DNA from 3 places in the Fictibacillus sp. 26RED30 genome. Region 2 is predicted to be linked to each of the others. Evidence: riboswitches for the same ligand, from Rfam matches in the RefSeq annotation. Region 2 holds a riboswitch; each other region holds the start of a gene.

Region 1 (4,271 bases), 390 kb from region 2:
GTAAAACTCAAAGACTTGTTAGTGAGATCAGAGATTTTGAATACATTGTAACTTCTACTGAGATGGAAGCATTAGTTCTAGAGATGAATTTAATTAAAAAGCATGACCCTCGTTATAACGTTATGCTAAAAGATGATAAGAGCTATCCATACTTAAAAATCACTGCTGAAAAACAACCAAGACTTCTATATATACGGAAGATAAAAAAAGATGGCGGAAAATATTTTGGTCCGTTTGTGAATGCTTATGCTGCCCAAGAAACGAAAAAGCTTTTAGACCGTATTTTTCCACTTCGTAAATGTGATACGATGCCAAAAAGAGTGTGTTTGTATTATCATATCGGTCAATGTTTAGGTCCTTGCGTATATGATGTTACAGAACAAGAAAATAAACAGATGGTAGATGGCATCGTGAAATTTCTTAATGGCGGCTATCAGGATGTTAAAAATGAGTTGTCAGAAAAGATGCTCGAAGCCTCTGAAGCATTAAATTTTGAACGCGCAAAAGAGCTGCGAGACCAGATACAGCACATTGAAGCTGTTATGGAGAAGCAAAAGATGATGACAGCAGATTTAGTCGATCGAGACGTTTTTGGTTATCATTTCGATAAAGGATGGATGTGTGTACAAGTCTTTTTCATTAGGCAAGGAAAAGTGATTGCTAGAGATATTTCGGTATTCCCTTTTTATGGAGAAGCGAATGAAGACTTGCTAACCTTTATTGGTCAGTTCTATCTGCAAAAAAATCACCTTCTTCCTAAAGAGATTCTCCTTCCACAAGAAGTGGATGCTAATCTTGTATCCGAACTTCTTCAAGTGAAAGTATTGCAGCCGAAAAAAGGACAAAAGAAAGAGCTTGTGGAATTAGCTACTAAAAACGCGTCTTTAGCTCTTCACGAGAAATTTGCCCTGATCGAGCAAGATGAGGCGAGAACGATCAAAGCCGTTGAGAACCTTGGTGAGAGAATTGGGATTGCTGCACCTTATCGTATTGAAGCGTTCGATAACTCGAATATTCATGGAACAGACCCTGTTTCTGCCATGGTTGTTTTTGTTGACGGAAAACCGTACAAAAAGGATTATCGAAAATATAAGATCAAATCTGTGGAAGGTCCAGATGATTATGCTTCCATGAAGGAAGTTGTTCGCAGAAGATATACAAGACTATTGAGGGAAGAAGGAGAGCTTCCTAGTCTTATTCTGATCGATGGCGGAAAAGGGCAAATATCTGCGGCTCAAGATGTATTAGAGAACGAGCTTAACTTATTTATTCCAGTAGCAGGTCTATCGAAAGATGAAAAGCATAGAACCTCACAGCTTTGGATTGGGGATCCTCCTGAAATGATACACTTGGCTCGAAACAGTCAGGAATTCTATCTTCTGCAACGAATTCAAGATGAAGTTCACAGGTTCGCGATCTCCTTCCATCGAAAAGTTCGCTCTAAAAGCATGTTCGAATCAACATTAGACAGCATCGCTGGAATCGGTGACAAACGCAAAAAGATGCTGCTTCGCCACTTTGGATCGTTAAAAAAGTTAAAAGAAGCTTCTGTTGATGAGATTCAAGCAGCAGGTGTGCCTAAACCAGTAGCCGAGCTTATTGAAAAAGCATTTTTATCAAATGAGTAGTTGCAGCTATTGAGTAACTTTGTTAAAATAAATCCAACTTTATAAATATGCCATGCTTCGTATGAAGTGATGGTAGAGGAGCAGGAACCAATAGTAACCCATCTGAAGAGAAGAAGCTCTAGTGATGATGGAGGAAAGGGGATTCTTGCCGAAGTGTAAAAGGACTTCTAGCCTTTTATGCTGGACCTGTATTGAAGAAATACAGAGCTGTCACACAAGTCCCCCCAGGGTTTGTGTGGAGGACTATCTCACGAGGGGGAACAAACTTGGCTTGCTACGGATTATAGCAACAATAGGGTTTTTCCTTATTGTTGCTTTTTTGTATTTACTTTCAAATAAGAAGGTATACGTGCACCGTCAACAAAGTCTTCTAATAAAAGAGATAGAATCTTACAACAAGAAGGGATTGGAGTATATGGGGAGAATCGTTCAAAAATTTGGTGGAACTAGTGTAGGCTCAGTTGAGCGAATACAAAATGTTGCAAAACGAATCATCCATGAAGTAGATGCAGGAAATGAAGTCGTGGTTGTGGTTTCAGCGATGGGCAAAACAACGGATGAACTCGTAAAGCTTGCTACAGATATCAGTCAGAACCCTTCTAAACGGGAAATGGATATGCTACTTACGACTGGTGAACAGATTACGATTGCCTTATTGACGATGGCTCTGCATCAAGAAGGATATAAAGCTCAATCATTAACCGGATGGCAAGCGGGTATTCAAACCGAAGATGCCTTTTCAAATGCAAGAATACTAGACATCGATTCAGAGCGCGTATCTTCTCTATTAAAAGATGGCCATATCGTGGTTGTCGCAGGTTTTCAAGGGCTGATTCCTGAAACAAAGGATATTGCAACGCTTGGTAGAGGTGGATCTGATACAACAGCCGTTGCGCTAGCGGCAGCCTTAAAAGCCGATCGATGTGACATCTATACCGATGTGACGGGTGTATATACGACGGATCCGCGTGTAGTGGATTCAGCTAGAAAACTACCTTCGATCTCTTATGATGAGATGTTAGAGATGGCGAACCTTGGTGCTGGCGTTTTACATCCGAGAGCGGTTGAGTTTGCTAAAAACTATAGTATTACATTAGAAGTAAGGTCTAGCATGAGTGAAGAACGTGGAACATTAGTTGAGGAGGAAGTGTCTATGGAACAAAATTTAATGGTTAGAGGTCTTGCGTTTGAAGGAAACATAACAAAAATTACGGTCTCTTCAGTTCCCAATGAAATACACGCGTTAGCGGAACTGTTTACTATTTTGGCATCGAACGGCATCAATGTAGACATCATCATTCAGAATGTCCTAAATGAAGAAAAAACGAATATTTCGTTCTCGATTGAATCAAACTCATTATCTGCTACACAAGAAGTACTTGCTGCGCATCAAGGGAAATTAGGATTCGAATCGATCAGTTATGAACAAGGTCTTGCAAAAGTGTCAATCGTTGGCTCAGGCATGATCTCAAATCCTGGCGTTGCCGCTAAAATGTTTAAAGCTCTTTCAGACGAAGATATTATGATAAAAATGGTAAGCACTTCTGAGATTAAAGTATCAACCGTCGTGAAACAAGAAGATATGATTAAGTCGATAGAAACGCTGCATGATGTGTTTGAGCTAGATGCTCGTGTTCCCGTTCAGAACACATAGGACCAAACATTGAAAAAAGCCGGCAATACGCCGGCTTTTGTTATTCAATCGTATCTTTTTTGTCCCATTGAACAGTAATAAAAACTTTGTTTCGTTTTGTAGATTCTAAAGCTTCTGTTGTGCATTTTTTTTGTAGCTGAACTTGTTCAGCGAGGAAGCCTGCTTCTAGGCTGAACGTTTGATGATTGAAGTTTTCCATTCGCTGCATGATCAGTTGAGAGTTTAAAGAGAAATTCATCTCAGTTTTCGAAGCTTCGATCATTTCAAGAGTGCCCCAGCCTGCTTCAACAAAAAAAGCGTGAACTTCTTCCATCGTATGTAAAGGATATTTTCTAGCCAAGTGTCTTCCTGCCCAATAGAGAATATTTCGTTCTTGTTTGCCAAGAAGTTCAGGCAACAAATCGCTTCGAAGGATCTCATACCCAAAAGCTGAAACAGAAAGCTGTTCTACAGGGGTGTTATCATCCTTTGTCTTTTGTTTAAACATTCTGCATCCCTTCTTTCTAATTTTTATTATAACGGGAAAGCGGTTTAAACTCTATAGCAACTATCGGTATTTGTCGAAAATCTTAAACCTCCAAAAGCGTTGATGTATCAAGAAAATTTACGTATTTAGTTGTTAGCGTTTTCTTGACGGTGTCAAACGATGGGAGTAAAATGGACATGTTGCTAGTTAATTAAGCTAATTGTTTAACACTCATCCTCTAAAAGAGGAAACTTAAAACGCTTACATGTGGAGAGGAACAAAGATTAGCAGCCAGAGAGAGGCTAAATTTGAAGGGGGCAAGAGAATGGCTGGCAGTAGAGATTTTATTAACAGAAGGATTCATTCATTATTAGGAGTAATTCCGATCGGGATTTTTCTCGTACAGCATTTAGTTGTAAACCATTTTGCAACGAGGGATGCTGAAGCGTTTAACAAAGCGGCGCATTTTATGGAAAGTTTACCTTTTCGTATTTTCCTAGAAACGTTTGTCATCTACTTACCT
Region 2 (4,271 bases):
CTAAACAAGTTGGAGGACGCTGTATATCACAATCATGGGGAAATCCAACACGAAAAAGCGGTATAGAACTTGTAGAGATGATCCGAAAAACACCACATGACCCTGTACTTGTAATGTTTGATGACTGTGGTTTTAAAGGAGAAGGTCCAGGAGAACAAGCGATGAGATATATTCATCAGCAGAAAGATATTGATGTGATTGGTGCTGTAGCCGTAGCTTCCAAAACGCATTTTACAGAATGGACAAAAGTTCACTGTTCTATGGATCGATATGGAGAACTAACAGAGTTCGGTATTGATAAGAGTGGAATTCCAGATCTTGAAACAGGCAGGATTAACGGAGACACCGTCTATATCCTCGATGAATTAAACCTTCCTTTCGTAGTCGGTGTCGGGGATATCGGAAAAATGGCAGGCTTTGATTCTGTTGAAAAGGGAGCTCCGATTACAGTAAAAGCGATTCAACTTATTTTAGAAAGGAGCGAATCAATTGGCAACCGAAAAAAATAAAACACCGATTAGTAAGAACATTGAAGATACGGAAAGGTTTTTAAAAGAGCGTTTGGGTATTGGTGTGAGTTTTGATGTTGGTGTCAGAAAGATCTTTGTCTTAAAAAAGGAACTTCAGCTGTATTATTGTACGGGACTTTGCGACAGTGAGTTCATCATCATGATCTACCGCGAACTAATGGATATGGATCATGGTCATCGCGCGCCGAGTAAAGTAAAAGATCTTGTACATAATCATCTCGCACATCAGCAAGTAGAGATTACGAAATCGTTAGATGAAGCTGTAGACCGTATGCTTTCAGGTCTGATCGTTATATTCATTGACGGAGAAGAAGAAGCATTTGTTGTGGATGTAAGAAGTTATCCAGGAAGATCACCAGAAGAGCCGGACATTGAGAAAGTGGTGAGGGGAGCCCGTGATGGATACACGGAAAATATTATTATCAATACTGCTCTTACAAGAAGACGTATACGAGATGAACGATTACGACACGAAATTCTTCAAGTGGGTGAACGCTCTAAAACGGATGTATGTCTCGCTTATATTCAAGATGTGGCAGATCCCGGTCTCGTTGACCTTATTAGAAAAGAGCTTAACTCTATTGAGATCGACGGGATTCCAATGGCAGATAAGACGATCGAAGAGTTTATTGTAAAACAAGGTTGGAATCCGTTTCCCTTAGTCCGGTATACAGAAAGACCAGATGTTGCTGCACAGCATTTGATGGAAGGTCATGTATTAATCATCACAGATACATCGCCAAGTGTTATCATCACACCTACTACACTCTTTCATCACGTACAGCATGCAGAAGAGTTTAGGCAGACTCCATTTATAGGTGCTTTTTTAAGATGGACCCGTTTTACAGGCATGATGGCTTCAGTATTCTTAGTACCGATGTGGCTTTTGTTTTCGATGGAAGAGCAATTATTACCGCCTTTCATTGATTTTATCGGCCCGAATAAACACACGAACATCCCACTGTTTCTCCAGATTATCTTCGCGGAGATCGGGATTGATATATTAAGGCTAGCGGCCATCCATACACCGAGTGCACTATCGACCGCCATGGGTCTGATCGCAGCCGTATTGATCGGGCAGATCGCAATAGATGTAGGATTATTCGTGCCTGAAGTTATTCTATATGTTGCGATAGCAGCGATCGGATCCTTCTCCACACCAAGTTATGAGCTGAGTATCGCAAATAAAGTCCTGCGGCTTTTCTTGATTGCGATGGTTATGTTGTTTAAAGTACCAGGATTTATTATCGGATTCACATTGTTGGTTCTCTATATGGCAACGATCAAAAATTTGAACACACCTTACTTGTGGCCGCTCTTACCGTTTAATCCAAAAGCGTTTTTACAGATTGTCGTTCGAATAGCTGTTCCGCTATCAAAAGTTCGACCTAGCATTGTACATCCGCAGAACACCAAAAAACAGCCAACTAATTAATCTGTCCCTTGCTGATTGTTGAAAATTGTGTTAAATTCATAACTAATTAAATATGCCTCATATGAGGTAGAGGCGCAAAACGAATGAGTAGCATATGGAGTTCATGGATGACGATGAAATATGTTGAAAGGTCAATTTGCCGAAGTGTAAAAAGAGTTCCATCTCTTTTTATGCTGGGCCGTTGCTGAATAAGCAACGGACTGTCACTACAACTGTAGTGGAGAGCTATTCCGACATGAGGGTACGGTTTTTGACAGCCTGCCTTAGTTGCGGCTGTCTTTTGTATTTGTCGGGATTGAATTCTCTATCAACAACGAGAGGGGATTTTTTGTGAATTTACACGGAACATCAAAAATTGGAGATAATCAACATCTATGGATCGGTGGTTTAGATACGGTAGATCTAGCGAAAAAATACGGAACACCGCTATATTTGTATGATTTGTCCTTGATAAAAAATAGAGCAAGAGGCTTTAAAAAAGCATTCGAGGAAAATGGGGTAGGGTATCAAGTAGCATATGCCTCAAAAGCCTTTTCTTCCATCGCCATGTTTCAGCTTATCGAACAGGAAGGATTAAGTCTGGATGTAGTTTCAGGTGGAGAACTTTATACGGCACTTCAAGCTGAATTCCCACCTGAAAGAATTCATTTTCATGGAAACAACAAGAGCTTATCAGAATTAGAATTTGCACTTACAGCTGGAGTCGGTTGTATTGTAGTAGATAACTTTCATGAGATCTCCTTATTAAAAATGCTGAGCAGCAAGCTTAGCAAAAAAGTAGACATCTTACTGCGTTTAACTCCAGGAATTGAAGCCCATACCCATGATTACATCATAACAGGTCAGGAAGATTCTAAGTTTGGATTTGATTTAGGGAATGGTCAAGGAGACAGAGCACTTCAAGAAGTACTTGCATTTGAAGGCTTTCGCGTTTTGGGGATTCATTGTCATATTGGATCTCAAATCTTTGAAACAGAAGGATTCACTCTGGCGATTGAAAAGTTGTTCAGGCATTTTAAAAAGTGGGAAGAAAACTTTAACTATTTTCCAAGTGTCGTAAATCTTGGAGGTGGGTTCGGTATTCAATATACGTCAGAGGATACACCGCTTTCTCCTGAACAATACGTTACGGCCATGATTGAAGAAGTGAAGAAACAGATGATTCACTTTGAAGGGAAAGATCTGCCTGAACTTTGGATTGAACCAGGACGTTCACTCGTAGGTGATGCGGGTACGACGATCTATTCGATCGGGTCTCAAAAAGAGATCGAAGGAGTTAGGCATTATGTGTCCATTGATGGTGGGATGACAGATAACATTCGTCCTGCACTCTATCAAGCTAAATATGAAGCATTCGTAGCGAATAAGATGAACGAAGAACCAACACAAACTGTTTCGATCGCAGGAAAATGCTGTGAGAGTGGCGACATGTTAATCTGGGATATTGAACTTCCTGAAGTTTGTGATAACGACTTATTAGCCGTTTCATGTACGGGAGCTTACGGTTATAGTATGGCGAGCAATTATAATCGCATTCAGCGGCCAGCTGTTGTGTTTGTAGAGAACGGTGAAGAACAGCTTGTAGTGAAGCGGGAAACATATGAAGACCTCATCAAGAATGATGTTCCATTAAAAACGAATGTTTTTGTGTAAATTAGTTTACGGAGCAGACATTTAACCGTACAATGGTAGTTGAATGAAGTAGAAGGAGGCCTGTTTTTTATGAAAAAAGGTTCAATTGAATTTGAAAACGGCGAAAAAATTGTATTTGATCTGTACCAAGAAGAAGCACCTGGAACAGTAGAAAACTTTGAAAAACTTGCAAACGAAGGCTTTTACAACGGTGTAACGTTCCACCGTGTTATCCCTGGATTTGTAGCTCAAGGTGGAGATCCAACAGGAACTGGAGCTGGCGGCCCTGGTTATTCTATTCCTTGTGAAACAGAAGGGAACCCACATAAGCACGTAGCGGGGTCTCTTTCAATGGCGCATGCTGGCCGCGATACAGGTGGAAGCCAATTCTTTATCGTACACGAGCCACAACCGCACTTGAACGGTGTTCATACTGTTTTTGGACAAGTTACAGAAGGTTTGGAAACAGTACTTCGCATTAAACAAGGCGATGTAATGAAAGAAGTTAAAGTTTGGGAAGAATAAGTTCCAAATAAGAAAAGCTCCGGATTACTCCGAAGCTTTTTTTATGTTTTTGGCAATTATACATTTCTGTTTTTCATGAGTTTTTGTCTATTTCGTTCATCAATAACCGTAGATCGGTCTCTTAAAGAGTGCTTATGAACGATGTTTTC
Region 3 (4,271 bases), 680 kb from region 2:
GGTGTGGTGAGCGTATGATCTCGTTTGTTGTAGCGATGGATGAAAATCGCGCGATCGGTAAAGACAATGATCTACCGTGGTACTTGCCTAACGATCTCAAGCATTTTAAAAACGTAACGATGGGAAAGCCGATCGTGATGGGTCGTAAAACGTATGAATCTATCGGCAAGCCTTTGCCTGGTCGAGAGAATATCGTAGTAACAAGAGATGAGCAGTATCAAGCTGAGGGAACGACGGTCGTTCATTCTGTCGACGAAGTCATTCAAAAAGAAACAGAAGAACTATGTGTGATCGGGGGAACGGAAATCTTTAAGCTGTTCCTGCCTGTTGCAGATCGCTTGTATGTCACAGAGATCCACCACACCTTTGATGCTGATACGTTTTTTCCAGAAATCAATCGTGAGGAATGGAAGGAAGTTTCCCGTAAACCAGGTGTTGTAGATGAAAAGAACAAATATCATCACGATTTTGTAGTCTACGAAAAAAATTAAAACCATAAAGTTTGAATGAGCCCCCCTCTTGTCTGCATACATATGTATATGTAGATAAAGGGGGGTTACCTTTTGCTTAAGCGCAGAAAAATGAAACTTCGAAAAGGGCCACTTCCATTCCGATTTGTACTATTGATCTCATTTATTCTGTTTACTTTTATAACGATTCAAGGGCTATGGCTTGTAAACAAAGGGATCGAACCAACACTTATGTTGATTGCTCAAAAGAAAACGGAAGAAATCGCCGCACTTGCAATAAGTGAAGCGATCGACAATGAAATTTTAGGGCCTTCGGAAATGAATGACATCATCGAATATAAAACCGATACAGAAGGAAATGTCGTCTTTGCTGGAATCAATCAGAGTGTAGTCAACCAGGTTGCCAACCAGTCACAAAAAGTCGTTCAAAAATACCTGAAGGAAATAGAAGAAGGAAAAGCTCACGAAGTAATAACCAATGATGAGTTAGGAATAACAGCCTATAAGAACGAACCGGGTGTTATTATGGAAATACCTCTTGGGCAAGCAACAAGAAACTCTCTCCTAGCTAACTTAGGGCCGAAAATTCCTATCAAATTTATGCTGATTGGTGAAGCGAACACAGATATTGAAGAGAAAATAGAGAATTCAGGGATCAACAATACGTGGATCAATATTGATATTGTAGTCACAGTCAAAACGAGGATCGTAATTCCTTTTGCGACAGAAACGACAGTTGTAAAAAGGCCAATAAAGATAACAGCACAATTTATTAAAGGAGAAGTTCCTGTCTATTATAATCAATCAGGAGATCCTATTCAGCCGACTGTGCCGATTACACCAGACTTAAAAGAAAAGGAATCTCATGATGAATTGGAGCCTTCTGAGGATAGCCCTACAGAAGAAACGGGTGAGGATGAAGCAGCAGAATAAATGTATTTCCTTCATTTAACAATTCCTGTTTAGGTTGACCATTCGTCCTAGTTTGTTATAATTAGTATTGAATTGAAAATTTTATATGTCTTTAAGCCTATCACCGATGGGGTAGAGGAGCGGATTTTATAAGTACTTTTTCAGAGAGTGACGTCTGTGAAGAAAAAGAAAAGGAACTTCCGCCGAAGCAAAAGTAAACCGTCTGTTCACTTTTGCTGGGTTTACACTAAACAAGTGTAAAACTGTCACTGCTTGGGAATTAAAAGCAGTGGAGGACTACTGATCGATGAGGAAAACCATAAATTACTTATGTGATTGATAGCAGGTTATTTCCTTGTCTATTGATCGCTTTTTATTTTGTCCTTTTTTCCTCGACGTCCTGTAAGAACTCCTCAATATCGATGGCTAAATAAAAGAAGGAGGAACATCATGGAATTTGAGAATTCGATTTATTCGTTAATACCACCCGTATTGGCAATCTTGATGGTTGTTCTAACGCGAAGAGTGTTAGTCTCATTAGGAGCTGGGATCCTAGCGGGGGCATTATTGCTTCACGATTTTAGTATTGTAGCTACACTGAAAGAAATTGGTACGATTGTGAAAGGGCACTTTATTTCAGACGGTGCATTAAATGAGTGGAATGTTTATATTCTTCTGTTCTTATTAATCTTAGGAATGATGACGAGCATTATCTCTTTAGCAGGTGGAAGCCGAGCTTTTGGAGAGTGGGCCATTTCTAGAGTGAAAACGAGAAGAGGTGCACAGCTTTTAACGGTTGTGTTTGGACTCGTCATTTTTATTGATGACTATTTTAATTCGTTGGCTGTCGGAAATGTAAGTAGACCTATTACTGACCGACATCGCATCTCGCGTGCGAAACTGGCATATTACCTTGATTCAACTGCAGCGCCAGTGTGTGTAATCTCACCTGTTTCAAGTTGGGGAGCGTACATTATCGGTATTATCGGAACGATCTTTGCTACACATGAGATCACAAATATGTCTGCGTTTAGTGCTTTTATTCAAATGATTCCAATGAATTTTTATGCAGTGTTTGCGTTAATCCTAGTATTTGCTGTAGCGTATTTTCAACTTGATTTTGGACCGATGAAAAAACATGAGGAAACAGCTCTTGCTACAGGAGAAGTGATTGCAGCTGATAAAAAAGCTGCAATCGGAGAAGGTATTAAGCTCGAAGAAAGTGACAAAGGAAAAGTAGGAGACCTTGTTTGGCCAATCGTAATCTTGATTATTTCAACGGTTGGATTCATGATCTATACAGGTATTCAAAATGTGAAGGGGCTAGAAGAACCAACGGCCATCACACTTTTATCTATTTTTGAGAATACCGATGTACCAAAATCATTAGTATATGGTGGTCTGCTTGGTTTAGCTTCTGCTATATTGTTCTTCCTTCCAAAGAAGATGGGTGCTGCATCCTTAGGAAAAGGACTGGGACGCGGTATTCAATCTATGATCGGTGCTGTTACGATCTTGCTTTTTGCATGGACGATCATCTCTATCATCGATAGCTTAGGAACAGGGACGTATCTAGCAGGGTTAGTTGATCAGCATATGAATTTAGCTTATCTGCCGTTTGTTCTTTTTGTACTGTCAGGGCTAATGGCTTTTGCGACAGGAACTTCATGGGGGACATTTGGAGTAATGCTGCCGATCGCAGCAGAAATTTCAGCTTCTACAAATATTGAGTTAATGCTTCCTGTTCTTGCTGCAGTACTAGCGGGATCTGTTTTTGGTGACCATTGTTCCCCAATATCAGATACTACAATCCTTTCTTCAACAGGAGCGGGAAGTCATCACATCGATCACGTCATGACCCAGCTTCCTTATAGCCTAGTGGCTGCTGGAGTGTCTGCCGTTGGTTATCTTGCCCTTGGGTTCACAGAAAGTGTTTGGATCGGCCTCTTCGCATCTGCTGTAATATTTATCTTAGCACTCTTCTTGATTAAAAAAGTATCTAGTAAAAATAGCATTAGTGATCAATCTTTAAAGGCTTAATTTTTGAAAGTGTCTGGTAGTTAACCAGGCACTTTTTCTTATATTTATACGACTTTTTCCCCCTTATTCCGACAAAATAACTAAAAACATTTTGACGATTATCATGTTTTGTAATATACTGAACACAGAATTATCAGAAAAAAGTAACAATTGTAAACTTTTCGACTTCATAAAAAGGGGGATACAACAATGGAAAATAGGCAGCAATGGGGAAGCCGCTATGGGTTTATATTAGCAGCGGTCGGCTCAGCAATCGGCCTAGGCAATATCTGGAGATTTCCAGCAGTTGCTTATGAGAACGGTGGAGGAGCATTCTTCATCCCATATCTTATAGCACTTTTAACGGCAGGGATTCCCTTACTAATCCTAGAATTTACGCTAGGTCATAAGTACCGTGGATCTGCTCCACTTTCTTATTTCCGACTTCACAAAAAAGCGGAGTGGCTAGGATGGTGGCAAGTATTTGTAGCATTTGTTATTTCTACTTACTACGCGGTAATCATCGCTTGGGCGATTAAGTATTCTATTTACTCATTAAACTTAACTTGGGGGGACAAGCCTTCTGACTTCTTCTACGGTGAAGTCCTTCAATTAAGCAAGACGCCTGGTGACTTGGGTGGTATCGTACCAGGTATTCTGATCGCACTTCTAATCGTGTGGGTTGTTACGCTTCTTGTTCTTTATAAAGGTGTATCGAAAGGAATCGAGCGTTTTAACAAAATTTTTATTCCAGCTTTAGTTATTATGTTTACGTTAATTGTTATTCGTGCCGTAACGCTCGATGGTGCTGCTCAAGGTTTGAACACATTCTTCACACCTGATTGGAGCATGATGAATAATGGTAAGGTG

What was found. A riboswitch is a leader RNA that binds a small molecule or an ion and turns the genes downstream of it on or off. The one in region 2 is predicted to bind lysine.
Region 1: linked by a shared signal. The riboswitch ahead of IHV11_RS03430 (aspartate kinase) and the one ahead of lysA (diaminopimelate decarboxylase) in region 2 are both predicted to bind lysine.
Region 3: linked by a shared signal. The riboswitch ahead of IHV11_RS01985 (Na+/H+ antiporter NhaC family protein) and the one ahead of lysA (diaminopimelate decarboxylase) in region 2 are both predicted to bind lysine.

The regions. Positions count from the first base shown of each region.
Region 1 covers NZ_JACZDV010000001.1:696,774-701,044, forward strand. The annotation lists gene uvrC (excinuclease ABC subunit UvrC) at 1-1,628, shown strand, start outside; lysine riboswitch at 1,694-1,882, shown strand; gene IHV11_RS03430 (aspartate kinase) at 2,044-3,282, shown strand; gene IHV11_RS03435 (YslB family protein) at 3,323-3,769, opposite strand; gene IHV11_RS03440 (succinate dehydrogenase cytochrome b558 subunit) at 4,074-4,271, shown strand, end outside.
Region 2 covers NZ_JACZDV010000001.1:1,088,405-1,092,675, forward strand. The annotation lists gene IHV11_RS05510 (stage V sporulation protein AE) at 1-509, shown strand, start outside; gene IHV11_RS05515 (spore germination protein) at 490-1,965, shown strand; lysine riboswitch at 2,025-2,201, shown strand; gene lysA (diaminopimelate decarboxylase) at 2,296-3,618, shown strand; gene IHV11_RS05525 (peptidylprolyl isomerase) at 3,688-4,122, shown strand; gene IHV11_RS05530 (DUF309 domain-containing protein) at 4,179-4,271, opposite strand, start outside.
Region 3 covers NZ_JACZDV010000001.1:410,091-414,361, forward strand. The annotation lists gene IHV11_RS01970 (thymidylate synthase) at 1-18, shown strand, start outside; gene IHV11_RS01975 (dihydrofolate reductase) at 15-491, shown strand; gene yunB (sporulation protein YunB) at 564-1,403, shown strand; lysine riboswitch at 1,508-1,690, shown strand; gene IHV11_RS01985 (Na+/H+ antiporter NhaC family protein) at 1,833-3,422, shown strand; gene IHV11_RS01990 (sodium-dependent transporter) at 3,612-4,271, shown strand, end outside.